DNA from 2 places in the Brevundimonas aurantiaca genome. Region 2 is predicted to be linked to the other one. Evidence: riboswitches for the same ligand, from Rfam matches in the RefSeq annotation. Region 2 holds a riboswitch; the other holds the start of a gene.
What was found. A riboswitch is a leader RNA that binds a small molecule or an ion and turns the genes downstream of it on or off. The one in region 2 is predicted to bind glycine.
Positions count from the first base shown of each region.

Region 1 (7,166 bases), 400 kb from region 2:
AATCCAGTCCCGCCACCCGGTCGCCCAGGGCGTCGCGCGCGGTCAGCATCAGGACGGGCGTCTGCGATCCCCGCCGTCTGAAGGCCTTCAGGACCTCGAAACCGTCGATGTCGGGAAGGCCGATGTCCAACACGGCGGCGTCGAACCGCTCCGTCGCTTCCAGATGAAGGGCTTGGTCCCCGCTGTCGGTGGAGCGGAGTTCGAAACCGACCGCCAGAAGGCTGGCCTCGAGCGAATGCCGAAGCGCCTTGTCATCCTCGACGACCAGTATTCTCATGGCGATGCGAAGGAGCGGATCATGAGCGGTACAATAGCGGGAAACCCGCCCCGGTGAAGACGGACCGGAGACATCTGCTTCTCGGGCTCGCGGGGGCGGGGGTTTCGGCCTGCGCGGGCGAGCCGGACGGGGTCGCGACGGCGCCCCGCGTCCGATGGCTTGCCAGGCGCGAGGGCGGGCTGCACATCCTCACGAACACCAGCCTGATGGGGCCTGTGCTGGCGGCGTTTCAACGGCGCTGGCCCGAGATCGCGGTGCGGCTCGAGGACATCAACTCCACCCTGATCGCGAACCGAGTCCAGTCCCGCGCCGCCTCCGGACTGGAGGGGCCGGATCTGGTCTGGAGCACGGCGATGGACGTGCAGGTCAAGCTGATCAATGACGGCTACGCCCAAGTTTACCGATCGCCGCATCGGGGAGCCATGCCGGACGGCTCGGTTTGGCGAGACCAGGCGTTCGGAGTGACGGCCGAGCCCGTCGTCTTCGCCTATAATCGCAGGCGGTTGCCGTCGGAGATCGTGCCGCGCAGCCACGCCCAACTGCTCGAACGGCTGTCCACCGACGCGGACCGGTTTTTCCGCCGGGTCACCCTGTATGACGCCGAACGCAGCGGGGTGGCGCTTCTGCAGTTGTCGGCCGACATCCAGATCTATCCCGACGCCTGGGCCCTTATGACTGCCCTGGGGTCTACTCGTCCGCGTGCCGATACGTCCGGCCAAAGGATGATGGGCCAACTGGCCGACGGCCGCATGGCCTTCGCCTACAATATGAACCAGTCCTACGGGGCGTCGTGGGTCGCCCGGGCGCCCGATATCGGCCTGGTTACGCCAGAGGACTATCATCTGTCCGTCTCGCGCGTGGCCTTCATACCCCGCAACGCGGCCCACCCCAACGCCGCCCGGCTTTTTCTGGATTTTCTTTTATCGCGTGAAGGGCAGAGGATCATCGCCGGCCTGGGGGTCCGCCCGGCGCGCGACGACATTCTCGCCGAACGTCGCGCCTTGATCCCAGGCGCTCGGCCGGTTCGGGTTGGACCGGCCCTGCTCGCCAATCTCGACCAGGCGCGTCGCGAGCGGCTTCTACAGCGTTGGCGGGCCGCCATGCAGGCGGCGGAACGGGCGCCGCAAGACCCTACGGCGCCCTAGGCTTTCCTGTGGATAAGTCTGTTTCTTCCGGAGGCGGTGTTTCTGTCACGTCGCTTTCACCGATCCTGCGGTGACCGATAATCGCTGGGCGACAAGCGACTGACGCGCTTTAAAAGCGGCATGTTAGTGCACGACTGTGCGAATTAGAGCATTATAATTGCGAATAGAGGCGATTTGACAGCCATCCGTTGGTCGATCTTACTCACTTCAGCAAGGCGGGAGAGATCGGTTCCCGCCGACGCCGAAGGCGCAACCGCCCCGGAAACGCTCAGGCAAACGGACCGTCTTGCTGAAGGAACGCTGGAGAGAAGGTCGAATCCGGGGGATGCGGCCTCGCCGAAGGAGAAAGGGTCGGCGAACGGCCCGAAACTCTCAGGCCCAATGACAGCGGGGGCGAACAGGCGCCGCAGAGCGCCGGTCGCATTGGGCAACCCTGGGGAGGGGCGTCGTCGCCATGAGGAATCTCGCTTTGTCTCGTCTTAATCGCAACCTGACCTATTATTGCAGCGCCATCGCGCTGATGGCCTGCGCCACCTCTGTCCACGCCCAGGAGGCGGGCGCCCCAGAGGATGCGGCCTCGGTCGATGACATCGTCGTCACCGCCTCCCGGATCGACCGCGCCGGCTTCGAGGCGCCGACGCCGACCATCCACCTTTCCGCCGAGGATCTGTCGGTCGGCGCGCGGCCGAATATCGCCGCCGCCCTCAACGACATGCCTCAATTCCGCGCCACCACATCGGCCCAGACGACCGGCACCAACACCGGTGCGGGCAATGCGCCGGTCGATCTGCGCGGCCTGGGCATCAACCGGACCTTGGTCCTGATCGATGGGCGTCGCGTGTCCAGCGAAAACGATCTGAACGCCGTGCCGTCGGTGCTGGTCAAGAGCGTCGACGTGGTTACGGGCGGCGCATCGGCCGCCTGGGGCTCAGGCGCCGTCGCCGGCGTCGTGAACATCGGCATCGATCGCTATTTCACCGGCGGCAAGCTGGGCGCCGAATACGGCGTGTCCTCCTACGACGACGCTGAGCAGGAACGGTTCGAAGGCGCCTGGGGCACAGACTTCGCCGACGGGCGCGGCCATTTCGTCATCGGCGGCGAATACCTCGACAACGAAGGCGTCATCCCCAAAGCGTCGCGCCCGAATATCGGCCGATGGGCCACCGTCAACGGCGCCCTGCAGCCGGACGTCGGCTTCGCCAACGCCGCTTACGGCGGTCTGATCCTGTCGGGCGTGAACCGCGGTAAGGTGTTTAACCCGGACGGCACGCTTCGGCCTTTCGATTACGGCACAGTCAGCGGAACCAACTCGATCGGCGGCGAAGGTCCGTCCAATGACGATCTCAGCCCCCTGGTCACGCCGCAGCGCCGCTACACCGGCCTGGCCAGCGCCGTCTATGAGATCAATGGCAAGCTGCGGGTCACGGCCGATGTCCGTCACTCGCGGATGTGGAACGACTATGTCTGGTTCGGCGATCACGATCGCGGCGACCTGACCATCAGCATCGACAACGCCTTCTTGTCGTCCACGATCAAGCAGCAGATGGCGGCCGCTGGCCAGACGTCCTTCACCTTCGGACGTTTCAACTCCGATCTGTCCTATTCCACGATCGATTTCGAGCGCGTCACCACCCAGGCCACTCTGGCCGTGGACGGCGAGTTCGGCGACAGCTGGCGCTGGGGCGCCTACTACAGCCACGGTGAGTTTGAGAATAATATCGATACGCCCGGTTTCCTGCTGAAGACCGAATTCGCCAATGCGGTCGATTCCGTAATCGATCCCGTGAGCGGTCGAGCCGTCTGCCGCGTGACCCTGACCAATCCCAACTCGGGCTGCGTGCCGATCAATCTCTTTGGCCTGGGCGCGCCGTCTCAGGAAGCCATCGACTATGTCACCGGCACGCCTCAGCAGCGGGCCACCACCAAGCTGGACGTCGCCGGCGTCAGCCTGCGTGGCGAGCCCTTCAGCCTGCCGGCCGGCGACGTGTCGATCGCCGTCGGCCTGGAAGCCCGCAAGGAGCAGACCGATCAGCGCATTGGCGAGCTGGACGCGGCCAAGGCCTTCAAGACGTTCAGCTTCTCGGCCATGTCCGGCGAGTTCAGCGTGAAGGAGGCCTTCGCCGAAGTCCTGGTCCCGATCGTCAAGGATCTGCCGATCCTGAACGACCTGCAGTTCAACGCCGCCGCCCGCATCTCGGACTACGACACCACGGGCTCGATCTGGTCTTGGAAGGTTGGCGCCACCAACGAGTTCTTCCCCGGCTTCCGCGGCCGTGTGACTCAGTCGCGCGATATCCGTTCGGCCAATCTTTCGGAGCTGTTCACCACCACCACCACCGGCTGGAACAACATCAATGACCCGGCCAAGAACGGGGCTTTAGTTTATACGCTGAACAACGGCGGCGGTAATCCCAACCTCCGCCCGGAGACCGCCGATACACTGACCCTGGGCGTCACCTATTCGCCGCCTTCGATCCCAGGCCTGAACCTGTCGCTGGATTATTACGACATCAAGATCGACGACGTGATAACGACGATTGCGCCGCAGGATCTGGTCAACCGCTGCTACAACGGCAACCTCGACCTCTGCTCCAAGGTCGAGCGCGACTCGGCGGGCAATCTGGTCCGCACCATGTCCACCTATGTGAACCTGGCCGAGTACCACACGGACGGGATCGACGCCGAGGCCTCCTACGCCTCCGACGCCGACCTCTGGGTTCCGGGCGCGACGGGCCGGGTGATGATGCGCTTGGTCGGCACCTGGGTGAACAGCCTGACCACGGACGACGGCGTGACCAAGATCGAATATGTCGAATCCCAGGGCTATTCTTTCGGCCTGGGCGTACCCAAGCTGCGGGTCAACGCCAGCCTCGGCTGGAAGGGCGAGGTGTTCGGCGCGAACCTGCGCGCGCGCTACATCTCGGCGGGCGACTACAACAGCACCGTCGCCATCTCGAACAACCACATCGACGCCTTCACCTATGTCGATCTAGGGCTGACGGCCGACCTGGCGCACTACGGCGCAAACGGGGTCGAGCTGTACGCCAATGCGACCAACCTGTTCGACAAGGACCCGCCGGTCGGGTCGCTCTATTCGCCGTATTACGACGTCATCGGTCGGTACGTCACGGTTGGCGCGCGGTACCGCTTCTAGTTCTGGTTCTGCGCTCCGGATCGCCGGCCCCGCTCCTCCATTGGGCCGGCGATCTCCCCTTCTGCTCCTCCATTTTTCACACGGTCTGTGTCATGATTTCCCGTCTGCCGATGGCTCTCCTGCTCGCCCTGAGCGTCGCTCCTGCGGCCCTGGCCGAGGCGCCCAAGCCCGCCGCCATCGTCGCCGACGGCCTTCCCGCCGTGCCCGACGACCTGGTCGCGGCGAGCCAGCCCTATCTTCAGACGCGCCGTGCGACCTTCCTGGGCTGGAACGCCGCCGATCAGTCGATGCTGATCAAGACCCGGTTCGGCGCCACGGATCAGCTTCACGTCGTCGCCGCTCCTGACGGCGCCCGGACCCAGATCAGTTTCGAGGCCGAGCCGATCCTGGCCGGCGCCCTGTCGCCGAACGGTCAGACCCTTCTTGTCCAGAAGGACAATGGGGGCGACGAATTCTATCAACTCTACACCCTGGCCGCCGGTCGGTTGAGCCTGATTACGGACGGCAAGAGCCGCAACTGGTTCGGCGCCTGGAGTCGGGACGGCAAGCGGGTCGGCTACGCCTCATCGCGTCGCAACGGCGCGGACATGGACCTCTATGTGGTCGATCCCTCCGACCCCTCGACCGACCGTCTGGTGGCCCAGGTGTCCGGCGGCGGCTGGAACATCGCCGACTTCTCCAGGGACGGGACCAAGGCCCTGGTCCTGAACCGGATGTCGATCAATAGGGCCGTTGTCTATGAGCTGGACCTCGCCTCGGGCCGGATGACGCCGCTGACTGACCCTGTCGCGCAGGTCTCCTATGTCGATCCTCAGTACGGGCCCGACGGCGCCGTCTGGGCGACCTCGAACAAGGATTCCGACTTCCTGCGTCTGGGGCGGATCGTGCGGAACGGCTTTGTTCCGGTCAGCACTGAAGCTCGCTGGGATGTCAGCGACTACGCCGTCGCTCCGGACGGCGGCTTCATCGCCTATGCGGTCAACGAGGCTGGGATATCGCGGCTGAAGGTTATGGATGTCGCGACCGGCGCCGTCCGGGTCGTCACAGGTCTGCCGGAAGGCGTCATCCCCTACAGCATCGGCCCGGCCATCGACATCGCCCCCTGGGGCGCGATCGGCCTCAGCCTGTCGTCAGCGCGCGTCTCCGGCGACGCCTTCTCCGTCGATCCGACCACCCTGGCCGTCACCCAATGGACCCACAGCGAGACGGGCGGTCTGGACCCTGCCGTCAACGTCGAGCCGCAACTGGTCGAGGTGAGGAGCTTCGACGGCGAGACGGTGTCCGGCTTCCTCTACCGGCCCGACCCCGCCAAATTCCCCGGCAAGCGGCCGCTGATTGTCGATATCCACGGCGGTCCTGAAGGCCAGACGCGCCCCGATTTCCTGGGCGCGCAGAACTATCTGTTAAACGAGATGGGCGTGGCCCTTTTCTTCCCGAACGTGCGCGGCTCGTCCGGCTTCGGCACCCGGTTCGTCAATCTGGACAACGGCCCGTTCCAGCGCGAGAATTCGGTCAAGGACATCGGCGCTTTCCTGGACGCGCTCGAGGTCGATCCCACCCTTGACGCCTCGCGCTTCGCCGTCACCGGCGTCTCCTACGGCGGCTACATGTGCTACGCCGCCGCCGTGCATTACAGCGACCGGCTGAAGGGGGCGAACTGCTATGTCGCCATCTCCAACTTCGTCACCTTCCTGGAAAACACCCAGTCGTATCGCCGCGACCTGAGACGGGTGGAATACGGCGACGAACGGGATCCGGCTCAGCGCGCCCAGCTTCAAGCCATCTCCCCCCTGACCAGCGTCGACAAGATCACCATTCCGCTTCTGGTCGCCACCGGTGGAAACGATCCCCGCGTCCCGGCCTCCGAAGCCGACCAGATCGTCAGCGCAGTCCGCAGCCGCGGAGGCACGGCCTGGCACCTGCTGGCCCAGAACGAGGGCCACGGCTTCCACAAGAAGGAGAACGAGGACTACTATTTCTGGACCAGCCTTCTGTTCTGGAAACAGACCCTGCTGGGCGAGGCGGCGCGCTAGGCGACACAGTTCCAGTCACGCTCCATGTTCTTCAAACGCCTTGTCGCGGCGAGCGCGGCCCTGGTCGTGCTCGCTGCGGCGCCCGCCACGTCCCAGACCCGTCTTCCGGTTCGTACCGACCATCATGTCCATGTCCACGCCCCGCCCATTCGGGAGATTCTGACGGCCTATTGCGACAGTCCGGGGCGGATCAGCGCCTGCGATCCGGCCTTCGTCAAACCACTGACGGCCAAAGATCTTCTGGCGGATATGGACCAGACGGGCGTCCAGACGGCTTGGATCATGTCCACGGCCTATCTGGCCGAGAGCCCGATGATGGTTCCACCCCTGGCCGACGCGGCCGACCGCGTTCATGCCGCCAACGCCTTCACCGTGGCCACGGCGGCCGCGCATCCCGAGCGGCTGGTCGCCTTCATCTCGGTCAATCCGCTGGCGCCCGAGGCTCTGGCCGAAATCGAAGCGTGGAAAGGCGAGCCTTTTGCAAGGGGATTGAAGCTGCATCTGACCAACTCGGGCGTCGATCTTCGCGACCCCGGTCAGGTTCGCCGTCTTGCCGC
Region 1 covers NZ_CAJGVD010000001.1:733,500-740,665, reverse strand. Annotated here, with positions in the region: gene JMT67_RS03685 (response regulator transcription factor) at 1-277, opposite strand, end outside; gene JMT67_RS03680 (ABC transporter substrate-binding protein) at 484-1,422, shown strand; glycine riboswitch at 1,629-1,716, shown strand; gene JMT67_RS03675 (TonB-dependent receptor domain-containing protein) at 1,892-4,576, shown strand; gene JMT67_RS03670 (S9 family peptidase) at 4,687-6,609, shown strand; gene JMT67_RS03665 (amidohydrolase family protein) at 6,634-7,166, shown strand, end outside.
Region 1: another riboswitch for glycine. It lies ahead of JMT67_RS03675 (TonB-dependent receptor domain-containing protein); the one in region 2 lies ahead of gcvT (glycine cleavage system aminomethyltransferase GcvT).

Region 2 (7,166 bases):
TGCACGACCCAGGGGGCGGGGGCGAAGGGCGCCAGGGCCTGTGACAGCACCACCGGACCCGCGCCCGGCCCGCCGCCGCCGTGCGGCGTCGAGAAGGTCTTGTGCAGGTTGATGTGCATGGCGTCCACGCCCAGATCGCCCGGACGAACCCGGCCGACGATGGCGTTGAAGTTGGCGCCGTCGCAGTAGAAATAGGCGCCCGCCTCGTGCGTCAGGCGGCTGATTTCCAGAATGTCGCGCTCGAACAAGCCGCAGGTGTTGGGGTTGGTCACCATGATGGCGGCGACGTCGTCGCCCAGCTTGGACGCCAGGTCGGCCACGTCCACGCGGCCGTCCTCGGTCTGGGCGACCTCGACGACGGTATAGCCGACGAAGGCGGCGGTGGCCGGGTTGGTGCCGTGGGCGCTGGTGGGCACCAGCACCTTGCGGCGCTTCTCATGCTGGCCCGAGGCCTCGTGCGCGGCGCGGATGGCCATCAGGCCGCACAGTTCGCCGTGCGCTCCCGCTTTCGGAGATAGCGCGACGGCGGGCATGCCGGTCAGGGTCTTCAGCCAATGGGCCAGCGTATCCATCAGCTCCAGCGCGCCCTGAACCGTCGACATCGGCTGCAGGGGGTGGATGTCCGAAAAACCGGCCAGACGCGCCATCTTCTCGTTCAGGCGCGGGTTGTGCTTCATCGTGCACGAGCCCAGCGGATAGATGGCCAGGTCGATGGCGTGGTTCTTCTGCGACAGGCGCACATAGTGGCGCATGGCCTCGGGCTCCGACAGGCCGGGCAGGCCGATCGGATCCTTGCGGACCAGGTCGCCCAGGTCCGACGCATCGGTCTTCGGTTCGGGCAGGTCGACCCCGGTCTTGCCCCAGCCTTCGCCTTCGAAGATCAGCGGCTCGTTCTGCAACAGGCCGCGCCCGCCGGTCAGGGTGGCGGGCTTGGTCTGGACCTGGTTCGGGGCGGTCGGGCGGCCGACGGTGTTCATGGTGCTCATGGTCTTGTCTCCGCTCAGGCCGCCAGCACCTTGGCGAGGGCGGTCGCCAGGAGCTTGATGTCGGCGTCAAGGGTGGTTTCGGTCGCAGCGACCAGCAGGACGTCGTCCATGCCGGCGTCGGGGGCCAGGCGGCTGTAGGGCACGCCGGCCAGCAGGTGGTGGCTCGCCAGCGTATCGACGACTTCGGCGGCATTCTTGGGCACGCGCACCGCAAACTCGTTGAAGAAGCGCTTCGTCAGGATCTCGACGCCCGGAACGGCGGCCAGGGCGTCGCGCGTGGCGAGGGCCTTCTCGTGGTTCAGCAGGGCCAGTTTGCGCAGGCCCGTCTCGCCCAGCAGGCTCATGTGGATGGTGAAGGCCAGGGTGCAGAGGCCGGAATTGGTGCAGATGTTCGACGTCGCCTTGTCGCGGCGGATGTGCTGCTCGCGCGTCGACAGGGTCAGGACGAAGCCGCGCTCGCCGTCGGCGTCCACCGTCTCGCCGGTCAGGCGGCCGGGCATCTGGCGGATCAGCTTCTCGCGCGTGGCGAACAGGCCGACATAGGGGCCGCCGAAGTTCAGGGCGTTGCCGATCGACTGGCCCTCGGCGGCGACGATGTCCGCGCCCATTTCGCCGGGCGATTTCAAGAGGCCCATAGACACGGCCTCCGTGACCACGACGATCAGCAGGGCGCCGGCGGCGTGGGCGGCCTCCGCGATCTTGGTGACATCGGTCGCCGTGCCGAAGACGTTCGGGGTCTGAACGACGACGCAGGCCGTGTCGGGACCGATCTGGTCGATCACGGCGGCCTCGGCGTCGACGGCGGGGGCCAGGACCTGCGTCTCCACGCCGACGGCGTGGACCACGGTCTCGGTCGCCTTGACGTAGTGGGGGTGCACCCCGCCCGAGATCACCGCCTTGTTGCGGCGGGTCACGCGGGTCGCCATCAGCACGCCCTCGGCCATGGCGGTCGAACCGTCATACAGCGAGGCGTTGGCCACCGGCATGCCGGTCAGGTTCGCCACCTGGGTCTGGAACTCGTACAGATACTGCAGAGTCCCCTGGGCGATTTCCGGTTGATAGGGGGTGTAGCTGGTCAGGAACTCCGACCGTTGAATGATATGATCCACCGTCGCCGGGACATGGTGCTTGTAGGCCCCTGCGCCGCAGAAGAAGGGCGTGGCGCCGGCCGTGGCGTTCTTGGCGGCCATGGCGGACAGGGCGCGCTCGACCTCCAGCTCGCCGGCCACGCGGGGGAGGTCCACGGGCCCGTCCAGCCGCGCCGCCTCGGGCACGTCCACGAACAGGTCGTCGATCGATTTCGCGCCGATGGCGGCGAGCATCGCCGTGCGGTCGTCGGGCGTCAGGGGGAGATAACGCATGGTCTTGTCCTGGGCCATGAAAGGCCGAAGACCCGCTGACTCTTAATCAGCGGGTCCGATGGGGCTTAGAGGGTGGCGAGGAAGGCGTCGTAGGCGGCCTGATCCATCAGGGCGTCCAGCTCCGAGGCGTCCGACACCTTGATCTTGGCGAACCAGCCGTCCGCTTCCGGGGCCGAGTTGACGGTTTCAGGAGCGGTCGACAGGGCGTCATTGGCCTCGACCACTTCGCCCGAGACGGGGGCGTAGACGTCCGAGGCGGCCTTGACACTCTCGACCACGGCGAAGCTGGCGCCCTTGGCGACGGTCTTGCCGACTTCCGGCACTTCCACGAACACCACGTCGCCCAGGGCGTCGGCGGCGTGCTTCGAGATGCCCACGGTGGCGATGTCGCCGTCCAGGCTGACCCACTCGTGATCCTTGGTGAATTTCATTTCTCTTCTCCATCTCCCACCCCGTCATCCTCGGGCTTGACCCGAGGATCGGAGGCGGATCGTTCTCTGTGTTGATCCCGACGCAATGCGGCGGATAATCCGGCCCTCGGGTCAAGCCCGAGGGTGACGGGGTGAATGTTACGCCTTCGGCTTCCGGTAATAGCGTTGCGCCACGAAGGGCATGGAGACGACTTCGGCGGCGGCGGACCTGCCGCGCACGATGACCTTCAGCTCCGTACCCAGCGCCGCAAAGGCCGGCGGCACGAACCCCATGGCGATGTTCTTGCCCAAGGTGGGGGAGGGGCCGCCCGAGGTGACCTTGCCGATGACATTGCCGTCTGCGTCGGCGATCTCGGCGCCTTCGCGGGCCGGGGCGCCTTCCTTGACGATCAGGCCGATGCGGACGCGAGACGGGCCATCGGCCAGTTCCTTCAAGATGCGGTCGGCGCCGGTGAAGTCCGCGCGCTCCTTGCGCGACTTGGACAGGGCAAAGGTCAGAGCCCCTTCGACCGGCGAGGTCGTCGGGTCGATGTCGTGGCCGTGCAGCGGCAGGCCGGCCTCCAGGCGCAGGCTGTCGCGGGCGCCAAGGCCGATCGGCTTGACGCGGGCGTCTTCCAGGATGGTGTTCCAGACGCGCTCGGCCTGGTCCGCCGGGACCGAAATTTCATAGCCGTCCTCGCCGGTATAGCCCGAACGCGAGACATAGCAGTCGACGCCGAACAGCATCAGCCGGGCGCATTCCATAAAGCCCATTTCCGCCAGGATCGGTTCGTGGGCGGCCATGACCTCGGCGGCTTCCGGCCCCTGGATGGCGATCAGGGCGCGGTCGTCCAGAACCGTCAGCTTGGCGTCGCCTTCCAGGTTCGCCTGCCAGAAGGCGAAATCCTCGTCCTTGTTGCCGGCGTTGACGACGACGAACAGGCCGTCGTGATCCGGGCGGCCGGCCATCAGGTCGTCGATGATCCCGCCGTCGGTGTTCAGCAGCAACGAATACTTCTGCTTGCCCGCCTTCAGGATTTCATAGTCGCCGGGCACGAACCGCTCGAACTGGGCGGTGGCGTCGGCGCCGGTGATCTTGCACTGGCCCATGTGCGACACGTCGAACAGGCCGGCGTGTTCGCGGGTCCAACGGTGCTCGGCCAGGACGCCCTCATACTGGACCGGCATGTCATAGCCGCCGAAGCCCACCATCCGGGCCCCCAGGGCGCGGTGCGCGGCGTTCAGGGGCGTGGTCTTCAGGGTCTGATCGGTCATGGTTCAGGCTTTCACGGTCGCGTGTTGTGGCGGAGCTCCGCCGTCCTCGCGCCCCCGCTGTCCTGAAGCCTGAGAGATTCCGGCGACCAAATCATGTCGCCTTGCTCCGTCGGCGCGCCCGTGAAGAGCGGCTTTCCAGCGTCCGTATGCTTCGCGGTCCGTTTGCCTGAGCGTTTCCGGGGCGGTTGCGCCTTCGGCGTCGACCCGCCGAGGCGCGCCGATCTCTCCCGCGAGAGCAATCGACCTAAGCCACCGACTCCGGCCGCAAGTCAAGCGCAGGCGTGTTTTGACGCCGCCTTGTCGCACTTCCTGACATCCGGCGTCGGCTCGCCCTTGCTCTCCCTGCGTCCGCCCGCCAAGAACGGAGCGTCCCTCTCCGCCGCTCCGGACCGATCCCATGACCGCCGACCGCACCCGCCTCGACGCCCACATCGCCGCCCTTGAGGTTCCGGAAGGGCTGAAGACGGTCCTGACGGTCGCCGCCGCCACCTGCGCCGACATCAGCACTCTGGTCGCCGGCGGCGCCCTGGCCGGGGCCTTGGGCGCCTCGGGCCAGATCAATGTTCAGGACGAGGAGCAGAAGAAGCTCGACGTCATGACCAACGACATGCTGACCGACGCCCTTCTGGCCTGTCCCGCCGTCGCCGGCGTCGCTTCGGAGGAGATGGACGAGGTCCAGCCCGCGCCCCATTCGACCGGCGACTATCTGGTCCTGTTCGACCCGCTGGACGGCTCGTCCAACATCGACATCAACGCCATGGTCGGCACCATCGTCTCGGTGCTGAAGTCCGCGACGCCTTCGCCGACCGAGGCCGACTTCATGCAGCCCGGCCGCAATCAGGTCGCCGCCCTCTATGCCCTGTACGGCCCCCAGACCATGCTGGTCCTGACTACGGGCGCAGGGGTCAAGGGCTTCACCCTGTCGCACGACGGCGACTGGATCCTGACCCACGACGCCATCGCCATTTCGCCGGACACCAAGGAATTCGCCATCAACATGTCGAACCTGCGCCACTGGGCCGAGCCGGTGCAGACCTATGTGGGCGATCTGCTGAAGGGCGACGAGGGCCCCCGGGGCAAGAATTTCAACATGCGCTGGGTCGCCGCCATGGTGGCCGACGTCCACCGCATCCTGATGCGCGGCGGCGTCTTCCTATACCCCTGGGACAAGCGCGAGCCGAACAAGCCCGGCAAGCTGCGCCTGATGTACGAGGGCAATCCCATGGCCTTCCTGGTCGAACAGGCCGGCGGCAAGGCGACGACGGACGGGACGCAGCCCATACTGGACATCCAGCCCGAGCATCTGCACCAGCGCATCCCGGTCGCCCTGGGCTCGGCCAACGAGATCGACGCCTACGCAAGCGCATGATGAAGATCGGTCCGACTGACGCCCTTCTGGTCATCGACCCGCAGAACGACTTCTGCGAGGGCGGGTCTCTGGCGGTCGCGGGCGGGGCGGGGATCATGCCGCTGATCAACCGGCTGGCCGAACGGGTCGACTGGGTGGTCCTGACCCAGGACTGGCACACGCCGGACCAGATTTCGTTCGCCTCCAACCATCCCGGCGCGGCTCCCTTCACCGAGATCGAGGTCGCTTACGGCCGCCAGATGCTGTGGCCCGATCACTGTATCCAGGGCTCGCCCGGCGCGGACTTCCATCCCGACGCGGCGCCTACGGTGCAAAAGGCCCTGGCCGTGATCCGCAAGGGCTACAACCCGGCGGTCGATTCCTATTCCGGCTTCTTCGAGAACGACCATCGCACCCCGACGGGCCTGGCCGGCCTGCTGCGCGACCTGGGCGTGACTCGCGTCTTCCTGTGCGGTCTGGCCTTCGACTACTGCGTCCGCTTCACCGTCGAGGACGCGGTGCGCGAAGGCTTTGAGGCCGTGGTCATCTCCGACGCCAGCCGCGCGATCACGCCACAGACCGAGGCGACGGCGCGGGACAGTTTCCGGGCGATTGGGGTGGCGGAGGTGGGGGCGGCGGCCTTCCTCGGCTAAACCCCTTTTTCTTTCGTCATTCCGGGCGAAGCGCAGCGGAGACCCGGAACCCAGCGGCGCGCGAGAGCGCGAAACTGTCGCGGACGCGCTGTTCCAGCACAGTGCGGCGGACCCATTTCGCCTTCGGCGCCGCTGGGTTCCGGGTCTTCGGGCCAAGCAGGCCCTTCGCCCGGAATGACGAAAGGACGTCAGCCCGCCTTGGCGTAGGCCTCTACCTCCGCGATGAACGCCGCCTTCTCCGCCTCGCCCAGGAAAGACCCCTCGAAACTGTTCTTCGCCATCTGCGTCACCTGTTCGCGGGTCAGCCCGACCGCCGCCGCCAGCCGGCTGTAGTTGTCGTTCACGTACCCGCCGAAATAGGACGGATCGTCCGAGTTCAGGGTGACGTGCAGGCCCCGGCGCAGCATCTCGGGCACGGGGTGGTCCTTCAGGTCGTTCACCACGCACAGTTTCAGGTTCGACAGGGGGCAGACGGTCAGGGTCATCTGCTCGCGCGCCAGCCGCTCCACCAGAACCTCGTCCTCCATCGAGCGATTGCCGTGGTCCATTCGGTCGATGTGCAGCAGGTCCAGCGCCTCGTGCACATAGGCCGGCGGGCCTTCCTCGCCGGCATGGGCGCACAGTTTCAGGCCCAGGTCGCGGGCGGCGGCGAAGACGCGCTGGAACTTGGACGGCGGATGGCCGACCTCCGACGAATCCAGCCCCACCCCGATGAAATGATGTAGATAGGGCTTGGCCGCCTCCAGGGTCGCGAACGCCTCGTCCTCCGTCAGATGCCGCAGGAAGCTGAGGATCAGACCCGAACTCACGCCCAGTTCCGCCTTGGCCCGGTCCATCCCCGCAATCAGCCCCTCCACCACCACGCCGAAGGGCACGCCCCGGTCGGTGTGGGTCTGGGGATCGAAGAAGATCTCGGCGTGGCGCACGTTATCGGCGGCCGCCCGCTGGAAATAGGCGAAGGCCAGATCTTCGAAATCCTGGCGCGTCAGAAGGACCGCCGCCCCGGCGTAATAGATGTCCAGGAAGTCCTGCAGATTCGAGAAATCATAGGCCGCCCGCACCGCCTCGACGCTGTCGTAGGGGATTGAGACCCCATTGCGCTTCGCCAGCTCGAACATCAGCTCCGGCTCCAG
Region 2 covers NZ_CAJGVD010000001.1:1,133,606-1,140,771, reverse strand. Annotated here, with positions in the region: gene gcvPB (aminomethyl-transferring glycine dehydrogenase subunit GcvPB) at 1-986, opposite strand, end outside; gene gcvPA (aminomethyl-transferring glycine dehydrogenase subunit GcvPA) at 1,001-2,347, opposite strand; gene gcvH (glycine cleavage system protein GcvH) at 2,413-2,778, opposite strand; gene gcvT (glycine cleavage system aminomethyltransferase GcvT) at 2,917-4,032, opposite strand; glycine riboswitch at 4,088-4,173, opposite strand; glycine riboswitch at 4,177-4,272, opposite strand; gene JMT67_RS05660 (class 1 fructose-bisphosphatase) at 4,430-5,401, shown strand; gene pncA (bifunctional nicotinamidase/pyrazinamidase) at 5,398-6,033, shown strand; gene JMT67_RS05650 (adenosine deaminase) at 6,222-7,166, opposite strand, start outside.